2 regions of the Mesorhizobium sp. AR10 genome follow, and region 1 is predicted to be linked to the other one. Evidence: predicted binding sites of a transcription regulator. Region 1 holds the regulator's gene; the other holds the start of a gene.
What was found. Region 1 encodes PhoB, which activates phosphate uptake and scavenging genes when phosphate is short. Its sites were predicted from a motif close to TGTCATNNANCTGTCAT; they were not measured.
Positions count from the first base shown of each region.

Region 1 (5,096 bases):
CGACGACGACCGGGAGGAAGACAGAACCATGTCGGTTGGAATCCGCCACGACGACTTGCGCCGGCGCAACCGGGCGATGGTGCTTTCGGCCGTGCGCCGGGCCGGCCAGCCGTCGCGCACGGAGATCGCCGCAACCACCGGTCTCAGCCATTCGACCATATCGGCGATTTCCTCGGACCTAATCGGGGAAGGCATCCTGGCCGAGAGCAAGGCCAGCGAGGCTGTCGCGCTGAAACGCGGCCGCCCGCAAGTCGGCCTTGGCCTCAATCCGGAAGCCGCGGCGGTCATGACCGTGGTGCTGTCGCTCAACTTCCTTTCCGTCGCCGTCATCGACTATGCCGGCCAGCTGGTCGCCGAGGAACAGCGCCGGCTGGACACGCTGAGCATGCCGCGCGACGAACTGATCGGGGAATGCGTCGCCATCGTCCGCCGCCGGCTCGAAGACGCCGATCTCGACGTCCACAGCATCGCCCGCATTGCGATGGGCATTCAGGGCATCACCGATTCCCACGCGCGCGCCATGCTGTGGTCACCGATCACGCCGCTGACCGACATTGCTTTCGCCGACATACTGGAGGCCGAATTCGGCATTCCGGCCACGATGGAAAACGACTGCAACATGATGGCGGTGGCGCTGCAGTGGCGCGATCCCGACCGCTACCGTGACGACTTCATCGCCATCCTGCTCTCGCACGGCATCGGCATGGGGCTGGTGCTGAAGGGAGAGTTGTTCACCGGCACCCATTCCTCGGGCGGCGAGTTCGGCCATATGATCCATCGCCCGGGCGGCGCGCTTTGCCGTTGTGGGCGGCGCGGCTGCGTCGAGGCCTATGCCGGCAACTACGCCATCTGGCGCAACGCCAGGCAATTGGGCGAGGACGCCGAGCCGGTCGCCGACGTCAGCGACGCCGACATGCGAACTCTGGCAGCTGCGGCACGTGAGAAAGACGGGCCGGAGCGCGAGGCCTACCGCAAGGCTGGTGAAGCGCTGGGCTTCGGTCTCGGCAGCCTGTTTGCGCTGATCGATCCGGCGCCGGTCGCCATGGTCGGCGTCAGCGCCGCCGCTTTCGACCTGATCGAGCCGGCACTGCGCGAGGCCATCGCCCAGACGGCCGGCGGCCAGCATTCGAAATCGATCTCCTTCGACACCGAGCCGAATGAACTGCCGCTGATCCGCGAAGGCTGCGCCATGCGGGCGCTGAGCTTCGTCGACCAGGAGATTTTCGCACCAGGCGCGCAGGCCCGAACGGTCACCGGAAAGAACGTGGCCTGAATTCAAACCGGGCGACTAGTCTTCCCTGATCGCGTATCCCGCACCACGGATCGTCCGGATGACGTCGGGCATGCGGCCATTGTTGACCGCCTTGCGCAGCCTGCCGACATGCACATCCACCGTGCGTTCGTCGATGTAGATCGTCTCACCCCAGACATTGTCGAGCAGTTGGCTGCGCGAGAACACCCGGCCGGGATGCCGCATCATGAATTCGAGCAGCCGGAATTCGGTCGGCCCGAGCCGGATTTCGCTCTTCTTGCGATAGACCCGGTGCGATTCGCGATCGAGCACGATATCGCCGACCTTCAGCACACTGGACAGCACTTCCGGCTTGGCGCGACGCAGCAACGCCTTCACCCTGGCCATGAATTCCGGCGTCGAGAACGGTTTGACCAGATAGTCGTCGGCCCCCGTCGAGAGGCCGCGCACCCGGTCGCTCTCCTCGCCGCGCGCGGTCAGCATGATGATCGGCAGCCGTTCGGTTTCCGGCCGCATCCTGAGGCGCCGACAAAGCTCGATGCCGGAAACCGCTGGCACCATCCAGTCCAGCACCAGAAGATCGGGGACGTTTTCCTGCAGCCGGATTTCAGCCTCGTCGCCGCGCGTCACCACCTCGACCTGGTAGCCCTCGGATTCGAGATTGTAGCGGAGCAGCACGCCTAGCGGCTCCTCGTCCTCCACCACCATGATGCGTGGCGCGATCATCGACTGGTCACCCCTGTCATGCCGCCGGCGCGGACATCGCCGTTTCGTCCTGCTTGGGACGATTGGCAGGCAATTGTGAACCGGTCAGCACATAGTAGGCGTTTTCGGCGATGTTGGTGACATGGTCGCCGATGCGCTCGAGATTCTTGGCGCAGAACAACAGATGCGTGCATGCGGTGATGTTGCGCGGGTCTTCCATCATGTAGGTCAAAAGCTCGCGAAACACCGAGGTGTATTTGACGTCGATGCGCTCGTCGTTGTTCCTGAGCGTGGCGAGCGCTGCTGCGTCCGCGGCTGCATATTCCTCGATGACCCCTTGCACCTGGACCAGCACCAGCTGCGCCATCACATCGATGGAGTGCGAGAGGTCGCGCGGCGTGACGCTGAGGCCGACGGTGCCGACGCGCTTGGCGATGTTCTTGGCAAGGTCGCCGATACGTTCGAGATCGCCAGCCATGCGGATCGAGCCGACGACCGCACGCAGGTCGTTGGCCATCGGCTGGCGCTTGGCGATTAGCGTGATGGCGCGGTCGTCGAGCTCGCGCTGACGCGCATCCATGATGGCGTCGTCGGAAACGACACGCTGCGCCAATGCGTTGTCCGAATTGAGCAGCGCCTTGGTCGAGCCGCTGACCATCGAGCGGGCCAGGTCGCCCATGTCGCGGATCAGCTGGCTGATCTGCTCCAGATCCTCATCGAACGACGCGACGGTATGTTCACCCATGATCTTCGTCCTCGTGTCTGAAACTTCGCTGTCAGAACCGCTCAGCCGAACCGGCCGGTGATGTAGTCCTGGGTGCGCTTGTCGTCGGGGTTGGTGAACATCTTGTCGGTGGCGCCCTCCTCGACCAGATAGCCGAGATGGAACATCGCCGTGCGCTGCGACACGCGCGCCGCCTGCTGCATCGAGTGGGTGACGATGACGATCGTGTAGTTCTGGCGCAGTTCGTCGATTAGTTCCTCGACGCGAGCCGTGGCGATCGGATCGAGTGCCGAACAGGGCTCGTCCATCAGGATCACCTCGGGCGACACGGCGATGGCGCGCGCGATGCACAGACGTTGCTGCTGGCCGCCGGAAAGGCCGGTGCCTGCCTCCTGCAAGCGGTCTTTGACCTCGTTCCAGATCGCCGCCTTCTTCAGACTCGATTCGACGATCTGGTCCATGTCAGCCTTACGCTTTGCCAGTCCGTGGATGCGCGGGCCATAGGCGACGTTCTCATAGATCGACTTCGGGAACGGATTGGGCTTCTGGAACACCATGCCGACACGCGCCCTGAGTTCGACGACGTCGATGTTCTTGTCGTAGATATCCTCTTCGTCCAGCGTGATCTTGCCGGTCACCCGCGCCGAGTCGATTGTGTCGTTCATGCGGTTGAGGCAACGCAGGAAGGTGGACTTGCCGCAACCGGAGGGGCCGATCAGCGCCGTCACCTGGTTGAGGCGGACGTCGAGATTGACGTCGAACAGCGCCTGCTTGTCGCCGTAGAACACGCCGACCTTGTCGCCGCGCATCTTGATCACTTCGTTCGACTTGGCGTTCATTTTGTCGCCCACTGCGTTTTCAAGGGACTGTTCGGTCATGATGTTCATACCAAAATGCCTTTTTTCTACCAGCGCCGCTCGAACCGACGCCGAAGCACGATTGCGGTGATGTTCATGGCCATGAGGAAGACGAGCAGGATGATGATGGCGCCCGACATACGCTCGACGAAGGCGCGTTCGGCCTCGTTCGCCCACATATAGATCTGCACCGGCAGCGCGGTGGCCGGATCGAAAGGTGTCGTCGGATAATCGGCGACGAAGGCGACCATGCCGATCAGCAGCAGCGGCGCGGTTTCACCGAGCGCACGCGCCAGGCCGATGATGGTGCCGGTAAGGATGCCGGGGGCGGCAAGCGGCAGGATGTGGTGGAACACCATCTGCATCTTGGAGGCGCCGAGACCAAGCGCTGCCGAGCGGATCGACGGCGGCACGGCGGCAAGGGCAGCGCGCGTCGCGATGATGATCGTCGGCAGCGTCATCAGCGTCAGCACAAGGCCGCCGACGAAGGCGGCGGAGCGCGGCATGCCGAGGAAGTTGATGAAGACCGCAAGGCCGAGCAGACCGAAGACGATCGAAGGCACCGCGGCCAGATTGTTGATGTTGACTTCGATCAGGTCGGTGAAGCGGTTCTTCTTGGCGAACTCCTCCAGATAGATGGAGGCGGCGACGCCGATCGGCAGCGCCAGCAGCAGCACGATCACCATCATGTAGAACGAGCCGATGATCGCCACGCCCATGCCTGAGGTTTCCGGGCGGCTGGAGGCACCATAGGTGAACAGGCCGGTGTTGAAATGCTCTGCCATTGCGCCGTCGGCCCTGAGCTTGTTCATCCAGGCGATCTGCTGGTCGGAAACCTTGCGGCGTGCTTCCTCGACGCCGAGGTCGATCTGGCCCTTGAAGGCCGAGTCGAGATTGGCGGCAGCGAGAATGTTGACGTCGCGCGTCAAGCCGATCACCGACGGATCGGCGGCGACGATGTCGCGCAACTGGACGCGGGCGCCCTCGGACAGGAAGCCCTTGAGCTTCTGGATCGTCGGCTTGTCGTCGGGATTGATGCCGAGCTTGGCGATCAGTGCCTTTTCGGCAAGCTTGGGATAGTTCGCCTTGATCAGCACGCTCGGATCGGTGGCGCGCTTGTTGGAGGGATCGATCACCTTCTCGTCGAAGGAGATCGGCAGCGACACCGTCGTCTGCCAGAAGGCGGTGTAGCCCTTCGAGACGATGGTGATCAGCATGATGGCCAGGAATGCCAGGCCGACGGAAATCGCCATGACTCCGTAGATGCGGAAGCGGCGTTCGGCGGCGTAGCGGGCCTTCAGGCCGATGTCGCGGCGGGGATGCGCAACGGCACCCGCCATCGTGTCCATGGGGATGTCGGTCATTCGTACTGCTCCCGGTACTTGCGCACGATGTAGAGCGCGACGATGTTCATCACCAGCGTCAGCGCGAACAGTGTCAGGCCGAGCGCGAAGGCGACCAGCGTCTGCGGAGAATTGAACTCGAGATCGCCCGTCAGCTGATTGACGATCTTGACGGTGATGGTCGTCATCGCCTCGAACGGGTTGATGGTGAGATT
Region 1 covers NZ_CP080524.1:1,656,321-1,661,416, reverse strand. The annotation lists gene LHFGNBLO_RS11570 (ROK family protein) at 29-1,273, shown strand; gene phoB (phosphate regulon transcriptional regulator PhoB) at 1,289-1,978, opposite strand; gene phoU (phosphate signaling complex protein PhoU) at 1,995-2,702, opposite strand; gene pstB (phosphate ABC transporter ATP-binding protein PstB) at 2,744-3,568, opposite strand; gene pstA (phosphate ABC transporter permease PstA) at 3,586-4,902, opposite strand; gene pstC (phosphate ABC transporter permease subunit PstC) at 4,899-5,096, opposite strand, start outside.

Region 2 (5,096 bases), 2.9 Mb from region 1:
CCGTTCTGCGACGTCGGCACACCCAAGCGGACGGCGGCGGCGCAATACCGCAAGCCCTATCTCACCATCGACCAGCAGCGACACTACCGCTACATCGTTTCGCTCGAAGGCAATGATGTGGCGACCAACCTCAAATGGATCATGAGTTCGAATTCGCTGTGCCTGATGCCGCCGCCTACATACGAGACCTGGTTCGCCGAAAAGCAGATCGAGGCGAACGTTCACTATGTGCCGCTCGAACCGGATTTCGCCGATCTTGCCGAAAAGGTGCGGTATTTCGAGCAGCATCCGACTGAGGCCGAACGCATCATTGCCGCGGCCAACGCCTATTGCCGAAAGTTCTGCAACGAGCAGGCCGAGCAGGCGATCTCCCTGCTCGTGCTCTACAAATATTTCGTGCTCTCGGGCCAGGTCGAACCTGATCCCGAGGTGTGGCGCTATATCCAGGGTTAGAGCGGCGGCGTCGCCGCACTATCCCCCTGGTCAGATGCCGGTGCGGTCCAGAAGCAGATCGGCCGGACCGAAGCGGTCCTTTGCCGTGAGCTGCTGGTGCCAGTAGGGATAGAGCACCGGCGGGCGGCTGACCGCATCGAGCCGGCTGCGCTCGTCGTCGGTAAGTGCCAGGCTTGCAGCGGCGATGTTGTCCTTGAACTGCGCCTCGGTCCGTCCGCCGATCACCAGGGAACTGATAGCCGGCCGGCCGAGCAGCCAGGCCAGCGCCACCTGTGCGGCGGAAACCCCGCGAGCCTTGCTGATATATGCAAGGACATCGACGATCCGCCACAGCCGGTCCTCGTCGCGGATCGGCGGCTCCGACCAGCCGCTGAGCTGGCGGGCAGTTGGGCTGTCGCGGTGGTACTTGCCGGACAGCAATCCGCCGGCGAGCGGGCTCCACACCAGCACGCCAAGCCCCTGATCGACCGAGATCGGCAAAAGTTCGTATTCAGCTTCGCGCGCTTCCAGCGTGTAGTGGATCTGCTGGGTGACGAAGCGTGGCTGGTGCCGGCGGTCGCTGATACCCAGCGCCTTCATCACCTGCCAACCGGAATAGTTGGAGCAGCCGACATACCGGACCTTGCCCTGGCTGACCAATGTGTCGAGCGCGGCGATGGTTTCCTCGAGTGGCGTCACCCCGTCCCATTCGTGCAGGAAATAGATGTCGATAACATCGGTACGCAGGCGCTTCAGGCTCTTCTCGCACTCGCGGATCAGATGGTAGCGCGACAGGCCTTCGTCGTTTGGGCCCTTGCCGATCCGCATCCGCGCTTTGGAGGCGATCAGCACGTCGCCCTTGCGCTTGCCGCCCAGCGCTTCGCCGATGATCTCTTCGGAAATGCCGTTCGAATAGACATTGGCGGTGTCGATGAGATTGATGCCGGCATCGATGCACATGTCGATCATCCGACGGGCTTCGTCGAGATCGGTCTTGCCGACCGCCGCAAATGCGCCGGCGCCGCCGAAGGTCATGGTGCCCATGGTCAGCGTCGAAACTTTCAGCCCGGAACGGCCGAGGGTGCGGTATTCCATGTCAGATCCTCGCGAATGTGATTGTATTGAAGGGGTGCCGGAAACAGGCAGCCCGAATTGGACGGGCATTTGTAGGACAATTCGAGCGGCTTGTCGCCATGCCACGACGACGGATCGATCATGCCTCGCGCTTGCGGTGGTGCCCGGCTCGCTTGCCGACTGCAATAAAACCGTCATTGCCGGCCTATATCAAGTCGGCTCAGGGTTCCATCTCAGGTTGGCAAGCGGAGCAGCGCAAATGACCGAGTTAAAACAGAATTCTCCCGCCAGGGATTGGCTGGAAGCGGAACTCGCCGACACGCTCGACGAAGACTACGAACTGGAAATGTCGGAGCCGGCGCTGTCGATGGAGATCGCCAAGATCTACAAGAATGCGCATCCGCCCTCGATCGATCGCATGCAGTATTTTCGAGACCTGATCAGCTTGCAGTCGGAGCTGATCAAGCTGCAGTCCTGGGTCGCCTATCACAAGAAGAAGTTGGTGGTGGTCTTCGAGGGCCGCGATTCCGCGGGCAAGGGCGGCGTCATCAAGCGCATCACCCAGCGGCTCAATCCGCGCATCTGCCGCGTCGTGGCTCTTCCGGCGCCGACCGAGCGCGAGAAGTCGCAATGGTATTTCCAGCGCTATGTGCCGCATCTGCCTGCCGGCGGCGAGATCGTGCTGTTCGACCGCTCCTGGTACAACCGCTCGGGCGTCGAGCGGGTGATGGGTTTCGCCGAACAGGATCAAGTCGAGGAGTTCTTCCGCGACGTGCCGGAGTTCGAGCGCATGCTGGTCCGCTCCGGCATCACGCTGGTCAAATACTGGTTCTCGATCACCGACGCGGAGCAGCAGATGCGCTTTTTGATGCGCATCCACGATCCGATGAAGCAGTGGAAGCTGTCGCCGATGGACCTGCAGTCGCGCGTGCGCTGGGAGCAGTACACCAAGGCCAAGGAAGAAACGTTCGCCCGCACAAACATTCCGGAAGCCCCCTGGTACATCGTCGAAGGCAACGACAAGAAGCGGGCGCGGCTGAACTGCATTGATCATCTCCTCAAGCAGATGCCCTATGAGGAAGTGCCGCACGAGGAGATCACGCTGCCGGAGCGCGTCTTCAATCCCGAATACGAGCGTCAGACGCTGCCGCGTGAACTCTACGTGCCGGAGAAGTACTGACGGTCCATACGACCGGCGTGGCAGTCGATCCAGGCCACGCCACTCCGGCCGCTAATCACGCTTGATGATGACATGCGTGGCATCCGGCGTCGCGACCTGCTCGGTGCAGCGGTAGCCAAGCTTGAGCATATCGAGACCGGCAAAGAGGTTTTCGCCGGAGCCGAGCAGCATCGGCGAGATCGCCAGATGCAGTTCGTCGATGAGGCTTTCCTGGAGATATTGCCGGATCGTGGCAACACCACCGCCGACCCGTACATCCTTCCCGTCGGCCGCTGCTCTCGCCTTTTCCAGCGCGGAGTGGATGCCGTCGGTGACGAAATGGAAGGTCGTGCCGCCTTCCATCACGCTGGGCTCACGCTCATGGTGCGTCAGCACGAAGACCGGCACGTGATAGGGCGGATTATCGCCCCACCAACCCTTCCAGCTACCGTCCGGCCATTCTCCGCGGATCGGCCCGAACATGTTGCGGCCCAGGATCCAGGCCCCGACATTCTCGAAGCTGCGCACCGTGAACCCGTCGTCCGTGTCCGTTGTTCCGCCCTTTTCGCCAACCATGTTGCGGAAGGTTCGGGTGCCGACCATCCATTTGTGCAGGGCCTCCCCGCCGATGCCCAGCGGGTTCTTCAGGTCCTGGTCGGGGCCGGCGCCGAAGCCGTCGATCGACAGGGTGAATGCGGCGACACGAAGTTTGGACATGGATGCCTCCTAAACCGGTTGCTAAATGCAAGCAGTTAGTTTCTAGCTAAACTGATTGCATCTTGCAAGTGCTTTTTCAGCCGCGCGTCGTGAGACGGGTCGCAAGGCGACGCGCGGGCTGCTTCGTCATGAGTGTCTGGCCAGGTGATGGCGGCCGTCAAGACAGCCGCCATATCAGGTCATTCGCCCGTAAGTTCCATGAAGCGGAGATGGTTGCTGAACGGGTCGATGACCTCGACCGTCAGCCGCCCGTCCTCGTGCTCGATACCGGGCTTCATGTAGCGGTAGTTCCTGGTCGCCAGTTCCTTGTGGAAGTCGCGGATACCCCTCATGTAGACAACCATGTTGCCACCGGGCGTAGCATCGCCGGCATGTTCGGACAGGTGCAGGACAAGGCCGCCGCGCGAGACCTGCGTGTAGAGCGGGAAGTGGTCGCCGTAACGATGCTCCCAGTCGACGGTGAAACCGAGGAAGCCGAGGTAGAATTCGTGTGCCTTGGCCACGTCGAAGATGCGCACGATCGGCGCCGTCCGTTCGAAGACGATCGTGTCCTGCTTGGGCGTGTCGATTTTTGCCGACAGGATATTCCAGGTCGCCAGTCCAAACTGGCGCGCGACGATCTCCAGCGCCTCGCTGTGGCTGATCGTCAGGTCGCGGGCGGCAAGCGCCTCCCGCATGGCTTTCGCCATGGTCTTGGCATCGTGATAGGCAAGCATGTCCGTTCCTTTGGTCACGGCGAAGTCTTCGTCAGTGCTCGCATTGCCGACGCCTTCGCCTGACGGTGAAACGGGTCAGGAAGCATCCTTTGGAGGCGTTCGCCATTCCCCTTGGCAGGGCGCGGGCTGCCGGCCGCCTCCGGCCGTGCGCGCATCATAGCCGGGGCCACCGCTGCTTGTCAGCGGAAAAATGGCGGCGCTCACGCCGCCGTGCCGAATGTCCGATGAAGGGGATATTATCCCTTCAGCATCGCCGCCACTTCGGGCGCGAAGTAGGTCAAAATGCCGTCGCAGCCGGCGCGCTTGAAGGCAAGCAGCGATTCCAGCATCGCCTTCTCGCCGTCGATCCAGCCATTGGCGGCGGCTGCCTTGATCATCGAATACTCGCCCGACACCTGATAGGCGAAGGTCGGCATCTGGAATTCGTCCTTCAGCCGCCGGATGATGTCGAGATAGGGCAGGCCGGGCTTGACCATCAGCATGTCGGCGCCTTCGGCGATGTCCTGTTCGGCTTCGCGCACCGCCTCATCGGAATTGGCGTGGTCGATATAGTAGGTCTTCTTGTCGCCCTTGAGCAGGCCAGCGGTGCCGACCGCCTCGCGATAGGGACCGTAGAAGGCCGAGGCGAACTTCGTCGCGTAGGACATGATCGCCACATCCTGAAACCCGTTGGCGTCGAGCGCGTCGCGGATGGCTCCGATGCGGCCGTCCATCATGTCGGAGGGGGCGATGATGTCGGCGCCCGCAGCCGCCTGGATGACGGCGGCGGCCGTCACCTGTTCCACCGTCTCGTCGTTGACGATGATGCCGTCGCGCAAAATGCCGTCGTGGCCGTGCGAGGTGAAGGGATCGAGCGCCGCATCGGTGATGATGCCGATCTCCGGCACCGCGTGCTTGATGGCGCGCGTGGCGCGGTTGATGATGTTTTCGGGGTCGAGGATGTGCGAACCGGTCTGGTCGCGCAGGCCCAGTTCGACATTGGGGAAGGTGGCGATGGC
Region 2 covers NZ_CP080524.1:4,516,155-4,521,250, reverse strand. The annotation lists gene LHFGNBLO_RS25540 (glycosyltransferase family 90 protein) at 1-453, shown strand, start outside; gene LHFGNBLO_RS25535 (aldo/keto reductase) at 484-1,527, opposite strand; gene ppk2 (polyphosphate kinase 2) at 1,766-2,686, shown strand; gene LHFGNBLO_RS25525 (dihydrofolate reductase family protein) at 2,738-3,382, opposite strand; gene LHFGNBLO_RS25520 (glyoxalase superfamily protein) at 3,562-4,098, opposite strand; gene hemB (porphobilinogen synthase) at 4,335-5,096, opposite strand, start outside.
Region 2: a site for PhoB is predicted at 1,688-1,704, ahead of ppk2 (polyphosphate kinase 2). Genes of this name have one in related genera too.